Regions from separate parts of the Nocardia sp. NBC_00403 genome, predicted to be linked through region 1. Evidence: riboswitches for the same ligand, from Rfam matches in the RefSeq annotation. Region 1 holds a riboswitch; the other holds the start of a gene.
What was found. Region 1 has a riboswitch for S-adenosylmethionine ahead of OHQ90_RS07110 (aminotransferase class V-fold PLP-dependent enzyme). Riboswitches for the same ligand answer to the same signal wherever they lie in the genome.
Positions count from the first base shown of each region.

Region 1 (7,469 bases):
CCGCACGCCGACTCGGTCGCCCGGCCGCACGCCCGCCGCGATCAGGCGGGCGACTCCGGTCTCGATCTCGGCGCGCAGCTCGGTGTAGCTGAGCACCATGGTGCCGTCGTCGATGGCGGCGGCGTTGGGGTAGGCGGCGGTGGTGCTGGTCAGGATGTCGACAAGGGTCCTGACCTGCGGAGCGAGCCCGGCGCGCAGCAGCGGATCCGATGCGATCGGGTCCTCGTCCGCAACGGCGTCGACCTGCGACTGCAGCATCACGTCCTGCCCACCTCTCATAGACCTGCCTAGCGCTTCACGAGTGTTGTTTCACAAGAGGGTTACCAATCGGCAAACGCCATGGTGACCAACAGTCCACGGTACCTGCGGTACCGGGCCTTAGTCGTCAACGAACCGGGTGGTCGGTCCGCTCAGTCGTCGTATCCGAGGGCTTTCAGCGCCAGCCGATGCAGGGTCTTGCGTTCCTCGTCGTCGAGGCGGCGCAGCACCTCGGCGGTGGCCTGTTCGATCAGCTCGTCGGTGCGGCGCCGCTCGACTCTTCCGGCTCGAGTGATGGATAGGCGGTATTTGCGGCGATCGCCCGGATCGCGCGTGCGGACCACGAACCCCGCCTGCTCCAGTCCGTCGATCATCCGGACGACCTCGCTGCGATCGATGTGCAGCGCGTCCGACACCTGCTGCTGGCTGAGCTCGTCGTTGTCTTCCAGGTGAACCAGCACCCACTGATCGCGCAGTGACGAGCCGACCTCGGCTTTGAGCGCCTGATTCAGTTTGCCGAACACATACGTCGGGAAACGCAGCAGGCCGGGCGGGTGCGCGGAGTCGGCGGACATCCCGGAATTCTACCCATTGTTGACTGGCCAGATTGTTGATAACCTCCGCAATCTACAGCCTCAACAGATTTTGGGAGGGGTCCATGACGGACACTCGGAACGCGGTCACCGCAGGTCGAACCGCGCTGGAACCGATCACCGCACAGGTGTGGCGGGTAGCCGGCGTCGTCGTCTTCGGCGCGGTGATGAGCATGTTGGACACCTCGCTGGTGAATATCGGGCTCAACGTGATCGCGCGCGATCTCGGCGCATCGCTGGACAGTGCGCAGTGGCTCGCCAGCGCCTACCTGCTCGCGCTCGCGGTCACGTTGCCGCTGTGCGGGTGGCTCGGTCGGCGGGTCGGGACGGACCGGGTGTGGCTCGGTGCGTTGGTTGCTTTCACGGTTGTCTCCGGCCTCTGCGCGTTTGCTCCGAATATCGGCTGGCTCATCGCGTTGCGCGTCGCGCAGGGATTGGCCGCTGGGCTGCTGGTGCCCGCCGGGCAGACATTGATCGGCCGGGTCGCGGGCCCACAACGGCTGGGGCGGGTGATGAGCGTGGTCGGGATCGCGGTGGTTGCCGCGCCCGCGATCGGGCCGACCATCGGCGGCGTGCTGCTTGCCCAGCTGTCGTGGGAATGGCTGTTCCTGATCAATATTCCGTTCGGCGCGGTGGCATTCGTCCTCGCACGGCGCGTGCTGCCGCGCGAGGACGTGCGCGGCAGCGGCGAGCCGTTCGACGTCGCGGGGTTCGTGCTGATCGGGGCCGGGCTGTCGCTACTGGTCTACGGACTCGGCGAATTCGGCAGTAGGGGAAGGTTTTCCGCGGTGTCGGTGTGGGTTCCCGTGCTGGTCGGTGTGGTGGCGCTCGGTGGCTTCGTGCTGCGCTCGGTGCGCAAGCATGGGCCGAAGGTCCTCGATGTCGGCTTGTTCGGCAATCCGATTTTTGCGACCGCGAACGTGGCCAACTTCTTCGCCGGCGTGGTGATGTTCGGGTCGATGCTGTTGCTGCCCTTGTACTTCCAGCTACTGCATGGCAAAGGGCTGATAGCCACCGGACTGTTGCTGCTCGCATTCGGTCTCGGCGGCATCGTCGCGATGCCGGTCGCGGGACGGCTGACCGACCGCTACGGCGGTGGTGTCGTCGCGGTGGCCGGCAATGCGTTGATCGTCGCGACCACCGTGCCGTTCGCGCTGTCGGACGCCTCGCTGAATTCCGTGCTGGTGCAAGCGTTACTGCTGGTCAGGGGTGTGGCGGCGGGACTGACCGGAATGCCCGTCGTGGCGGCAGCCTATGCGGCGGTGGGTCGCGAGCAGCTCCCGGATGCCGCATCGTTCGTCAATATCTTGCAGCGGGTGGGTGGCGCTGTCGGTGCGGCATTGATGGCGGTCGTCCTCTACCGTGTGGCCGCGGCGGGTGCGTCCGTCGATGTGGGCTTCCAGCGGTCGTTCTGGTGGCTCACCGGAGCGGGAGCTGTCGCGCTCGTTGCCTCGATCCTGTTGTGGCGCAAGGAAAAAGGGTGACCTAGGCGGCGGAGGCAGCAGTGCCGATGCCGAGCGCCGCGAGGACGGCCGCGCTCGCCTGCTCCAGGCGAGCGCGGACCTTCGGCTTGCGCAGCATCGCCACGGCGCGCGAGGCGGCGATCGCGAGCAGCACCATCTCCACCGCGGCGATGCTCGATTCGACCGCGCCGAGGGCGAGGGTGTTGGCGAAGGTGACGTCGGTGAGGAACTGGGGTAGCACCGCCAGGTAGAACAGGCCGACCTTCGGGTTGAACATGCACGACACCAGCCCGGCGGCGAATGCCGAGCGAATCGAGGCGGGAGCTCCGGAATTCGCCTGCGCGGTAACCGCTTCGGCCGGGTCGGAGGTAGCACGTCGCTGTCGCCGGTGATCGATCAGCGCCCGAACTCCCAAGTACACCAAGTAGATTCCGCCGACGATCTTGAGCGCGCGATAGGCCGTTGCCGACTGCTCCAGCACCGCGGCGACGCCCGCCGCGACCACAAACGCCCACACGATGCCGCCGAGCGCCGATCCGATCGCCGCCGCGATTCCGGGTCGCGCGTCCACGATCGAGAAGCGCAGCACCAGGAACGAATCGGGGCCGGGCGTGATCGACAGCAGTACGCACAGGCCGACGAAACTGAGCAGCAGGGAAAGCGTCACCCACCGATGGGACCGCACATCACGACATTGCGCAACCGGTTTCGACGTGCCGAAACCATGCTCGCCGGGCCCTGGCCGCGGGCGCCGTTTTTCCGATTCCGGTTGACAGCCGCCGGTGCGGTCTGCCAGTCTCGGTGCAGGTCATGAGTACCAGCATCAAGCCCTGGCTAGCTGGTCGGCAACCCTCCTCCGCGGTGGGGTGCTCCAGGTGACGACCTGGCCGCCGCCCGACCGGGCGCGGCAAGCGCGGACTCGTAAACCCCCTTGGTTCCGGGTCCCATAGCCGACGGGATTTCGTGATGACTGCTGTTGTGGACCAGACCTGTGCCGCCCTCGCCCGGGTCTCCGGCGACGACCTCCGGGTGCCGCTCGTCCAGGGCGGAACGACCACCTACGCGAACTTCGACTACGCCGCGAGCGCACCGGCATTGGCGCAGGTCACCGACCGGGTGCAGCAGCTGTTGCCGTTCTACGCGAGCGTGCACCGCGGTGCGGGCTACGCCTCGCGGATCTCCACCGAGTGCTACGAGGCGGCTCGTGGTTCGGTGGCCAGATTCCTCGATGCCGACGACGACCAGGTGGTGGTGTTCACCCGCAACACCACCGACTCGCTGAACCTGCTCGCCGCGTGCGTGCCCGGCGACACCGTGGTGCTGGATATCGAGCACCACGCCAACTTCCTGGCGTGGACACGCAAGGGTCGTCGCGTAGTCCGCGCCGCCGATACCGTGGCCGAGACCATCCGGCTGCTGGTCGCCGAACTGTGCAGCAAGCCCGCCGCGCTGCTCGCGGTCACCGGTGCCTCCAACGTCACCGGCGAGGTGCTGCCGTTGGAGCGGCTGGCCACCATCGCTCACCAATGCGGCGCGCGCATCCTGGTCGATGCCGCGCAGCTGGCTCCGCATCGCCGAATCAGCCTGCGCGACAGCGGCATCGACTACCTCGCCTGCTCCGGGCACAAGCTGTACGCGCCGTACGGCGCGGGTGTGCTCGTCGGGCGCCGCGATTGGCTGGATGCCGCCGATCCGTATCTGGCAGGCGGTGGCGCGGTTCGCGAGGTCACCACCACCGGTGCCGACTGGGCGCCCGCGCCGCAGCGCCACGAGGCAGGCTCGCCGAACGTCCTCGGCGCGGCCGCGCTCGCCGCCGCCTGCGACGCGCTCTGTGCGATCGATCCCGAAACCCTCGCCACCCACGAACGCCTGCTCGCCGACCGGCTCCGCGCGGGCCTTTCCGCCATCCCCGGCGTCAACCTGCTGCGTATCTGGGACGACAGCCCCGACACCGTCGGCATCGTCGCCTTCACCCTGGACGGCTTCGTCCCTGGCCATGTAGCCGCCTATCTCTCCGCCGAACACGGCATCGGCATCCGCGACGGCCGCTTCTGCGCCCACCCGCTGCTGGCTCGCCTCGGTCTCGACGGCGCACTGCGCGCCAGCATCGGCCTCGGCACCAGCTCCACCGACGTCGACCGCCTCGTAGATGCCATCGCCACCCTCGTCGAATCCGGTGCCGGCTGGAACTACGCCGCCACCGACGGCCTCTGGAACCCCACCCCGGAAACCCGCCCCTTCACCAGCCCCGACACCACCGACGGCGCGGCACCCTGCCGCATCGGCTGACCGGTCTTTGCGTGGTTGTCCGCGATCACCCTCGGCATCGAAGATCTTCACAGCGGCACTTCGCTCTATAACATCGACACCATGGCCGAGGGCATCGATGAGCAGCGTCTATGACTACCTTGCCCGCATGGGCCAGCGATCCGGGCGCTCTGCTCATCACTGAAGAGGGCTACGACATATTGCCGGAAGATGTGCAGCGGCAGATCGAGGTCGTCGACGGTCACGTGATCTTCTGCCGCAGTGGCAGCTTCCAGCACAACAACGTTGCCAGACGGTTGGCGAACAGTGTGGAGCAAGCGAGGCCTGCCGAACCCTGCACCGGCGTGGTGACCGACTTCGAAATGCACTATGTCCGAAGCCGTCCGGGGAGCCCGCGGTTTTCGTTCCGTCGTCCCGACGTGGCGTTGCATCGGTGCATCGATGAGGACCGGAAGCTGACAACTGCGGACGTGCTGTTGGTGGCCGAGGTTGTGTCGCCGGGGTCCGAATACACCGACACCGTCGATAAGCGCGCCGAGTATGCGCACGACGGGATACCGATCTATCTGGTCGTGCACTTGGACGCCGAACGGCGGGTCAAGATCATCCAGGAGTATCGCCTCGACTGGGCCAGTCAAAGTTATCGGCTCGCGGAGACACACCAGGATGTGCTGCGACTCAGCGAGCCCTTCCCGGTCGAGATCTTCTTCAGCGCGCTGGACGTCGGGTAATCGGGCTCATTCGCCGAGGGCGCTCGGGCGGTGGTAGCGGCCGTTGTAGTAGAGCAGCGGCGCGGCGGCCGGTTTTTCATCGGTGTTGTCGTGGACACGGGTGACCAGGCCGACGGCGAGGGTGTGGTCACCGATGGGGATGAGCTGTTGGATGACGGCGCGGACCCAGATGGGGGTGCCGTGCAGGACCGGCTCACCGGTGTCGAGGGTGGTCCACAGTGAGCGGTCGGTGAAACGTTCCTCCGCGGCGCGCGCGAAGCGCTGGGCCAGGTGGTGCTGGTGTTCACCGAGGAAGTGGATGACCACCGAGTCGGCTTTCAACAGAGCGGCGATGCTCGAGGAGGTGTGCGCGATATTGAAGGAGACCAGCGGGGGTTGCAGCGACAATGACGCGAAGGATGTCGCGGTGAAGCCGACCGGGCCGTTCTCGGAGCAGAGCGTGACGACCGTGACGCCCGCGGGATAGTGGCGCATGGAGGCGCGGTATTGCTCGGCGGTGATGCCGCTCAGATCGTCGGGAATCCGGAAATTCGAGGCGGGCCGTTGTGCTTCGGTCACAGGTCGAAGCTACGCCCGGTTCGAGGGTGATGGGAGCCGACGTCGTTGTTCGATTGCTGTTCGCACCGGCTGCCGCGCTGCTCGCATGGAGTAATCGCAACCGGTCGAGATTCAATCCACGTCGATCGGAAGTCCGGCGGTGATGCGCACCAGTTCGCGAAAAGACGTGCGGAATATGGTGTCCGGATGACCGCCTGCGGCCCACAGCTCGCGATGCTCGGAGAGTGCGGTATCGACCCAGGTCGGCAGGTTGGTGGGGTGGCCGACCGGAGCGACGCCGCCGATCGGCTGGCCGGTGACCTCCCGCACCATCGCGGCGGGGGCGTGGGTCAGGGTTCCCTCGAGCCGCTCACCGGTGTTGCGCAGATCGACCTGATGCGCGCCGGAAACCAGCAGGAGCACCGGGTCCTCGTCGAGTAGGAACACGAGTGATTTCGTGATCGCCCCCACATCGACGCCGAGTGCCCGCGCGGCATCGGCGGCGGTTGGTGTCGGTGCGGGCTGCGTGACGATGACACCGTGATGGCCGCGCGCGATCAAGGTGTCCGCGACCCGGCATGCGACCGGTGGTAGGGACCTGCGCATGAAACAAGGGTAGAGCGATTGCGGGCGATACGCCGGGCAAGTGAATCGGTCAGTAATCCGGGTAGCCGTCGGAGGGCCCGAGCATGGTGTCGATGTGCGCCCGGGTGATACGTGCGAGCTCGGTGACGACGCGCTGCGAGAACTGTTCGTGCACAACCGCATCGAAGGCGCGATCCAGATCGGGCTGGGAGAGCGCGAGTAGTTCGACATCGACCTTGGCCAGCAGCGCATCCCGGTCCGGGAACGGACGAGCGTCGGCGATCGTGGCTGCCCAGGTGACATTGCAGCAGCATTCGTACAGGGCATGAACGGCTCGGCCGCGACTGATCGTATTGAAGCGGTCGAGACCGATTCCTTGATGCATCAGCACGATGACCTCCGAGCCCGGTGAGCAAGTTTGCTGATTCGTTCCATCATGGAGCCGGCGTCGGACGAGGACCAGCGCGCCGCACCGTTCTTTGCACAGCATTTACATGCGGCGTTCCCTGTGCGGTGCCGGCTGGTACCGGCATTTCCGGGATCCCGAGTCTTGGTCTCCGTTCGGCTCGATACGCTGTACAAATGACTGATTGGCAGGCTTTCACCGTCGAAACCAAGGACCACGTCGCCCAGGTGACGCTGACCGGTCCGGGCAAGGGCAATGCGATGGGACCGGATTTCTGGCGTGAGCTGCCGGAGATCTTCCGTGGCCTGGACGCTGACCCCGAGGTGCGCGCGATCGTGCTCACCGGTTCCGGCAAGCACTTCTCCTATGGTCTCGACCTGGGCGCGATGGCGGGCACGTTCGGTTCGTTGTTGGCCGATAAGGCGTTCGCCGCGCCGCGCACCGATTTCCTGTACGAGGTGCGCCGGATGCAAGCGGCGGTGACCGCGGTGGCGGACTGCCGCAAGCCGGTCATCGCCGCAGTGTCGGGTTGGTGCATCGGCGGCGGGCTCGACCTGATCGCTGCCGTCGATATCCGCTACGCGAGCGCGGAGGCGAAGTTCAGCCTGCGTGAGGCAAAGGTGGCGAT
Region 1 covers NZ_CP107939.1:1,639,900-1,647,368, forward strand. The annotation lists gene OHQ90_RS07090 (Pls/PosA family non-ribosomal peptide synthetase) at 1-261, opposite strand, end outside; gene OHQ90_RS07095 (MarR family winged helix-turn-helix transcriptional regulator) at 411-833, opposite strand; gene OHQ90_RS07100 (DHA2 family efflux MFS transporter permease subunit) at 917-2,335, shown strand; gene OHQ90_RS07105 (LysE family translocator) at 2,337-2,981, opposite strand; SAM riboswitch class IV at 3,121-3,234, shown strand; gene OHQ90_RS07110 (aminotransferase class V-fold PLP-dependent enzyme) at 3,281-4,603, shown strand; gene OHQ90_RS07115 (Uma2 family endonuclease) at 4,714-5,313, shown strand; gene OHQ90_RS07120 (flavin reductase family protein) at 5,320-5,871, opposite strand; gene OHQ90_RS07125 (YbaK/EbsC family protein) at 5,983-6,456, opposite strand; gene OHQ90_RS07130 (2-oxo-4-hydroxy-4-carboxy-5-ureidoimidazoline decarboxylase) at 6,506-6,820, opposite strand; gene OHQ90_RS07135 (crotonase/enoyl-CoA hydratase family protein) at 7,018-7,469, shown strand, end outside.

Region 2 (7,469 bases), 2.0 Mb from region 1:
ATTCTCCGAGGCTCCTGCATAGCCGGCCGCTGGAACCCACCGAGCCCAGAGAGTTGGCTGCCTCTCGGCTGCATCACTTCCACCCGGCCCGTCCGCCGCACCGTGTCGCGACCGGACACCTTCTACACAGGGTGCCCGGTGGTGACACGGTGCGGCGGATGGACGGCCGAAAGGGTCGGGCCGGGCTGGCTATTTGACCGTGGTGATGCCGATGGTCGGGAGGAAGAAGCAGGTGTTGCCGTCGTTTTCGACGGTGCCGAAGATCGCGGCGAGCACCGTTCCCGAGCCTGTGTCCACGGGGACGGCGCGGATGCCGCCGGCCGGGAGGGTGGCGAAGAAGAAGTCCTGGATCGCCCGCTCGACGAGAGGGCGGACTTCCGCGGGGACCTGGTCGGGGACCATAGCCCGGAAAATATCGGAGAGTGGGCCCATCGAGGTGAGGCCGCTGCGCCCGTTCTTCAGGTTCACCCAGGCGACACGCATGCCGGACTCGGTCGAGGTGTCGGGGGCGACGCCATAGGGCACGAAAGTGAACATGACCTCGCCCTTTTCGACGGCGGTGAGGTCCAGGCCGGGGATCTTCATGGCGTTCTTGGGCCACGGGCCCGGGATGGCGCCCGCGACGGCGGGGACCAGGCCGAGAGTAGTGGCGTCGGAGCAGAATGCCGCGGCGGTCGGGTACAGGAACGGGTCCATGCCGAGGACGCGCAGCGCCTCGACTGCCGACTGGTACGTGCCGGCCAGATCGTTGGGCGCGACCGTCCGGGCAAGACCGGGCTGCTCGGCGGACGCTGCCGGAGCAGCCGGAGCCGCAGGGGCAGCGGGAGCAGCCGGGGCGCCGAAGGCGGTGGCAGGGGCGGCAAGGGCCAGCGCGGCAGCACTGGCCGCGATGGCGGTAAGCGTGGTCAGACGGCGCACAACGGTCACTGTGGACCCTCCTCAACGTCGGCACGATCGAGGTCAGGGTACTTCAGCAAACTCGTACAGCAGGAATTCTTCGAGATAGCAACTTTCCGGCGCGTCGCACACCCGTGATCTGCGCTTCGGGCCAGAACGTAGGCGCTACTCGCGACGACGGGCTCAATGATCGCGGGCACCGGACGCTCGGACAAGGGCTGCGCTCACGCTGATTCGTAACCTTGTTCTGGAGTGCCCTTACTTCGCATGCTATTTCGGCTAGACCTTCGACGGCCCGCGCTCGCCGCGGGTCGCACCATCCAGAGCGACCGAGAGACCTGGCTCGTCGACGTCGCAGCAACCCCCCGCTCGCCGGGTGCGGGTGCTTCCGCCGGGAACGATGGAGGAACCGAAATGATCACCGAGCAATGCGTCAACCGCTGGGCACGTCGCCATGTCGACCAGTGCCACATCACCGCCGCGAGCTGTCGCGACTGACCGCACCGCCAGACTGAGCACCCGTCACTGGCCGGGTGATGTGACCGCCTGATGAGGGGCCGGTCTCGTTCGTTTCTTCGAAGGACCTCGATATGAGTGCGTCCATCGCATCCGGCGCAGCCGTCTTCGGCCCAGCCGCCGCCGTCGGCGGTGCACCCGGCTCCCCCGACGCGCCCGGCACAACGGCTGCACCCGGCGAGCCCGCCACCCCGGCATCCGGCGAATCCGCCACTTCCGGCACCGTCGAGTCCCGTGGCATCGCCCATCCGCCCAACGCGGGTGCGACGACCTCCGCTGGACGATCCACCGCCGCCATCGGTGTGCCCGCAACCACCGCGACCGAGAACGTGGCGGCCGCACGCAGCACGCCCGCGCTGAAGGTTGCTCCGACGCGGCATCCGTGGCGGTGGGTGATCAGTGCGGTGGCGCTGGTGCTGCTTGCACAGTTCGTCCATGGTTTGGTGACCAATCCCGGCTGGGATTGGTCCACGTTCGCGAAGTACTTCACCGCGAAGTCGGTGCTGTCGGCGCTGCGGGTCACGCTGGAGCTCACGCTGTGGGGCACGGCGCTCGGGTTCCTGATCGGTACCCTGCTCGCGATCGCACGACTGTCGAACAATCCCGTGCTGCGGGTGATCTCGTGGGTCTACATCTGGGCGTTCCGATCGATTCCGTTGATCGTGCAGCTGCTGTTCTGGTTCAACCTCGCCTACCTGTACAACACCCTGTCCCTCGGAATCCCGTTCGGCCCTTCATTCCTGACCTTCGAGGTGAACGGCGTGATCAGCGGGTTCAGCGCGGCAGTGATCGGGTTGGCACTGCACCAGGCGGCGTACTCGGCCGAGATCATCCGCGCCGGTTTCATCTCCGTCGATCCCGGCCAGCTGGAAGCGGCGGCGGCGCTCGGTATTCCGCGGCTGCGCCAGTTCCGCACCATCGTCGTTCCCCAAGCGATGCGCTCCATCCTGCCGAACGCGACCAACGAGGTGATCAGCCTGTTCAAGGGCACCTCGATCGTGTCGGTGATGGCGATCGCCGAACTCTTCTACCAGGTCCAGGTGGTCTACGGCCGCAATGGCCGAGTGGTGCCGCTGTTGATGGTCGCCACGGTCTGGTACATCATCCTGACCACGATCCTGTCGGTGGCGCAGTTCTACATCGAACGTCACTACGCCAGGGGCGCGCAGCGCACACCGCCGCCGACACCGTGGCAGCGGGCCTGGCAGCGGCTGCGCGAGATTGCCGACATCGGTTCGGCCGCACCGCGTGGAGCGACCCGATGAGCGCCGGGGCACTCGACACAGTCGAGCAGCGCACCGGAGCGGCTCCCGCCGTCGAGGTCCGTGGCGTGCGCAAATCGTACGGCGCACACGAGGTGCTTCGCGGCATCGATCTGACCGTCGCCAGAGGCGAAGTGGTCGCCGTGATCGGCCCCTCCGGTTCCGGCAAATCGACACTGCTGCGGGTGATCAACCATCTGGAGCCGCTAGCGGCGGGCACCGTACACATCGACGGCGAGCTGATCGGATATCGGCAGCGCCGCAACACTCTGCACGCACTGTCCGACCGCGAGGTCCGCAAGCAGCGCTCGCACATCGGTTTCGTGTTCCAGCAATTCAATCTCTTCCCGCATCTGACAGTGCTCGACAACGTCACGCTCGCGCCGATTTCCGCGCAGGGCCGCCCCCGTCAGGAGATCGAGCGCGAGGCGAAGGCGCTGCTGGACCGCGTCGGCATCGGCGAGCTCGCCGATGTCTACCCGCGGCGGCTGTCCGGCGGACAGCAGCAACGGGTGGCGATCGCACGGGCGTTGGCGCTGCGACCGCCGGTGATCCTCTTCGACGAACCCACCTCCGCGCTGGACCCCGAGCTGGTCGGCGAGGTTCTCGACGTGATCCGCGGACTTGCCGACGGCGGCACCGCGCTGGTCATCGTCACCCACGAGATCGGTTTCGCCCGCGAGGTAGCCGACACTGTCGTGTTCCTCGATGCGGGCGCGATCGTCGAGCAGGGCGCACCCGCCGCGGTTCTCGACAACCCCGAACATCCGCGCACCCGCGCATTTCTGTCCCGAGTCCGCTGAGCGCACGATGCGCGCTCCCCTGATGAACAGGTATTCGATGAAGTTCTCCGCCCTGGTCGGCGTCGCCGCCACGGTCGCTGTGCTGGTCTCCGGCTGCGGCACCGATCCCGACGAGGATACCGTCGTCGCGCCTGCGGGCACGGTCGCCTTCGACCTCTCCCCCGCCCAATCGGGCCGGGTGCACACAGCCAAGGTCGACGCCATCGCCGCCGAGGTGCCCCGATCCATTCGCGACCGCGGCACCCTGGTGGTGACCGGCGCGTCCGGCACCGCACCTCCACTGCGCTTCTACGCCACCGACGACAAGACCGTGGTGGGTTCCGAGATCGACTTCGCCACCCTGATCGCCGACATCCTCGGACTGAAACTCGAAGCGACGGTGGCAGATTGGACACAGAACTTCGTCCGGGTGGATTCCGGCGAGGTGGACGCGTTCATCAGCAATGTCACCGTCACCGAGGAACGCAAAGAGAAGTACGACTTCGCCACCTACCGCACCGACAACGTCGCACTCGAGATCCCCAAGGACAGCACGCTCGACTACCGGGATCGTAAGAGCCTGGCAGGCAAGCGTATCGGCGTCGGCACCGGCACCAACCAGGAACAGCTGCTGGTGAAGTGGAACGAGCAGAACGCCGCCGACAAACTGCCCGCCATCGACATCGCCTACTTCGACAAGACCAGCGACTACTATCTGGCGCTCGCCTCGCATCGCCTCGACGGCTACATCGGACCCAACCCCACCGCGATCTACCACGCGGCAACCGCGGATCAGACCAAGATCGTGGCCACCTTCTCCGGCGCGGGCGAGGCGCTCCAGGGCGAGATCGGCGTGCTCACCAAGAAGGACAACGGGCTGATCGGCGCGGTGCACAAGGCCATCGACCACGCCATCCGGTCGGGCACCTACCAGCAGGTCATCGACCGGTGGGGGCTGAAGACCGAAACGGTGACCAGCTCGCGGATCAACCCGCCCGGCCTGCCGAAGAAGTCGTGACAGCCCGATGACACAGCGACTTTCCTCGAATCGGCGACTTTCCCCGGCAACACGACCCGAGCTGTGCGTGCACGCGGTCGCCCAGGACGATCCGTTGGCCACGCCCCTGCTCGCAGAACTCGCCGTCGAATACAGCAGGCGCTACGGCCGGACCGTCGGTGCGGTGCACGACTCGCTGCGCGACTATCCGGCCGCGGAGTTCGCGGCGCCGGACGGTGCGCTGCTGGTCGTCACCCGCGACGGCGAACCCGTGGCAGGTGGCGCTTTCCGACGCTACGACGACGACACCGCCGAGCTGAAACGCATCTGGACCGCACGTGAGCACCGCAGGCAGGGACTCGGGCTCTTCGTGCTCGAACAGCTGGAGACCGAGATCGCACGGCGTAGCTACCGCCGCATCTACCTGATCACGGGTCCGCGCCAGCCCGAGGCCGTCGCCCTGTATCTGGCCCACGGTTACACCGCGCTCTACGACCCGGACATCCCGTCGGAAGAGATCGGCCCGCATCCCTTCGAGAAGTACCTGCCCGCCCCACATCCCGCCTCCGACCCGGTAGGAGCCCACGCATGAAGTTCCTGCTTTTCACCCTGGTCACCCGGGTTCCGGACCCGATAACCGGACGGCTGCCCGGCACCAGGGAGCGCCTGCGCAATGTCATCGAGCAGGCGGGCATCGCCGAAGAGCTCGGCTACGACGGGTTCGCCGTCGGTGAGCGGCACGAGGATCCGTTCCTGTCGGCGGCACCGCCGGTGATCCTGAGCCACATCGCCGCGGTCACCTCGCGCATCTCGTTGTTCACCGCGGTCACCACGCTGAGCCTGCTGGATCCGGTGCGCGCCTTCGAGGACTACTCGACGCTGGACAATCTCTCCGGCGGCAGACTCGAACTGATCATCGGCAAGGGCAACGGCAGTGCGCAGGCGGAGCTGTTCCACGTCACCACCGACGATCAGTGGGACCGCAATCGTGAAGGCTACGAGCTGTTCCGGGAGCTCTGGGCCAGCGACAGCGTGACATGGTCCGGCCGGTTCCGGCCCGAACTCCGCGCGGCCAAGGCGCTGCCACGGCCGTGGCAGCCGCGCATCCGCATCTGGCACGGCAGCGCGACGAGTCGCGACTCGGTGGAACTGGCCGCGCGCCACGGTGATCCGCTGTTCTCGGCGAACGTCACCAATCCCATCGAGCCGTATGCCGAGCTGGTGCGCCACTACCGGGAGCGGTGGGAGTTCTACGGGCACGACCCCGCCGATGCCATGGTCGGCGCGGGTACCGCCGGATTCCACGTGGCCAAAACCTCGCAGGAGGCCGCGGAGGTGTTCCGGCCGATCTTCGAGGCGCGACTCGCGCTGGCCCGCAAGCTCGGGTTGCCGGTGGTGTTCGAGACCCTCGACGACTTCCTCGCCCGTAGCTCGGCGTTGGTCGGCAGCCCGGAGCAGGTGATCGACAAGGTCAGCCGTCAGCACGAGCACTTCGGCCACGAGGTGACCCACTTGGCCGCGGATCGCGACGGACGCACCGCAATTGCGCACCGCGACAGCCTCGAGCTGTTCCAGTCCGCAGTTGCCCCGGAACTGCGCAGGCGGATTCAGAGCAGGCCATTGGCCGTGAACTCGGCCACCGACCATCCCGTTCGACCCACCACCGACTACGACCTCGATTCGCAGGGCGACCTCGTCCGCACCGAAACATCTGGAGTACCACAGTGATCCGACCCCGCTATCGAATCGCGGCCGTGGCCGCAGCCGTCACCGCGGCCGCGAGCCTCGCCGCCTGCGGCAGTGATTCGGCAGGGACCGGCGCGGACGCGGGCCCGCCCAAGCCGGGTGGCACGCTGCGCTACGGCCTGTCGGTGGCGCCGACCTGCTCGGATCCCGCACAGTCTGGCACCAATCAGACGCTGTATGTCAGCCGTCAGATCGTGGATTCGCTGACCGATCAGGATCCGAAGACCGGCGAACTGAAGCCCTGGCTTGCGCAGAGCTGGGAGGTCACCCCCGACGCGAAGGTCTTCACCTTCCACCTCTTCGACGGCGTCACCTTCAGCGACGGCACGCCGCTGACCGCGGAATCGGTGCAGAAGACCTTCGACTCGGTCCTCGAGCTGGGCGCGGCGAAGGCGCCGCTCGGCGCGAGCTATCTCACCAACTATGTTGCGACCACTCCGGTGGACAAGCTCACCGCCCGCGTGGAGTTCAGCAAGCCGAATGCCCAATTCCTGCAGGCCACCTCGACCGCGCAGCTCGGCATCCTCGCCGACGTCACCACCGCGAAACCCGCCGAACAACGCTGCGCGGGCGACAACGTCGGCAGCGGCCCGTTCACCTACGCGAACTACCGGCAGGATGCCTCGGCGACGCTGGCCAAACGCGCCGGATACCACTGGGGTTCGGCGGTGTTCGCGCACCGCGGCGAGGCCTACCTCGACAAGATCGAGTTCACCGTCGTCCCCGAGTCCGGAGTCCGCACCGGAAGTCTCGGCTCCAATCAACTCGATGCCATCAGCGACGCCCTGCCGCAGGACGCGCCCCAGATCGAGGCGACCGGCGGGCGCGTGCTGAGCACCGCGAACCCGGGCGTGCCGTTCGGCTTCCAGCCCAATGTCACCCGCGGACCACTGCGCGATCCGGCGGTCCGCCAGGCGCTGCTGCCTGCCATCGACCGCGAGCAGCTCATCGACACCGTGCTCGGCCCGCAATTCAAGACCGCGACGAGCTCGCTGGCCAGCACCACGCCGGGCTATCAGGATCTGTCGGCCACACTGCCCTTCGACCAAGCCAAGGCACGCAGCATCCTCGAGCAGGCGGGCTGGACACCGGGCGGCGACGGCATTCGCGTGAAGAACGGTGAGCGGCTGACCTTCTCGGTCCTGTTCAGCCAGGTGTTCGCGGGCAATCAGGCGATCCTCGAACTGGTGCAGCAGCAGCTGCGCCAGATCGGCGTCGAACTGCGGTTGGATCTGGTCGCGGCCGCGGAGTACACCGCGCGGCAGAACG
Region 2 covers NZ_CP107939.1:3,673,387-3,680,855, reverse strand. The annotation lists gene OHQ90_RS16200 (hypothetical protein) at 190-927, opposite strand; SAM riboswitch class I at 1,211-1,304, shown strand; gene OHQ90_RS16195 (amino acid ABC transporter permease) at 1,743-2,678, shown strand; gene OHQ90_RS16190 (amino acid ABC transporter ATP-binding protein) at 2,675-3,478, shown strand; gene OHQ90_RS16185 (ABC transporter substrate-binding protein) at 3,486-4,475, shown strand; gene OHQ90_RS16180 (GNAT family N-acetyltransferase) at 4,483-5,046, shown strand; gene OHQ90_RS16175 (LLM class flavin-dependent oxidoreductase) at 5,043-6,182, shown strand; gene OHQ90_RS16170 (ABC transporter substrate-binding protein) at 6,179-7,469, shown strand, end outside.
Region 2: it holds a riboswitch for S-adenosylmethionine, as region 1 does, so the genes downstream of both, OHQ90_RS16195 (amino acid ABC transporter permease) here and OHQ90_RS07110 (aminotransferase class V-fold PLP-dependent enzyme) in region 1, are expected to answer to the same signal.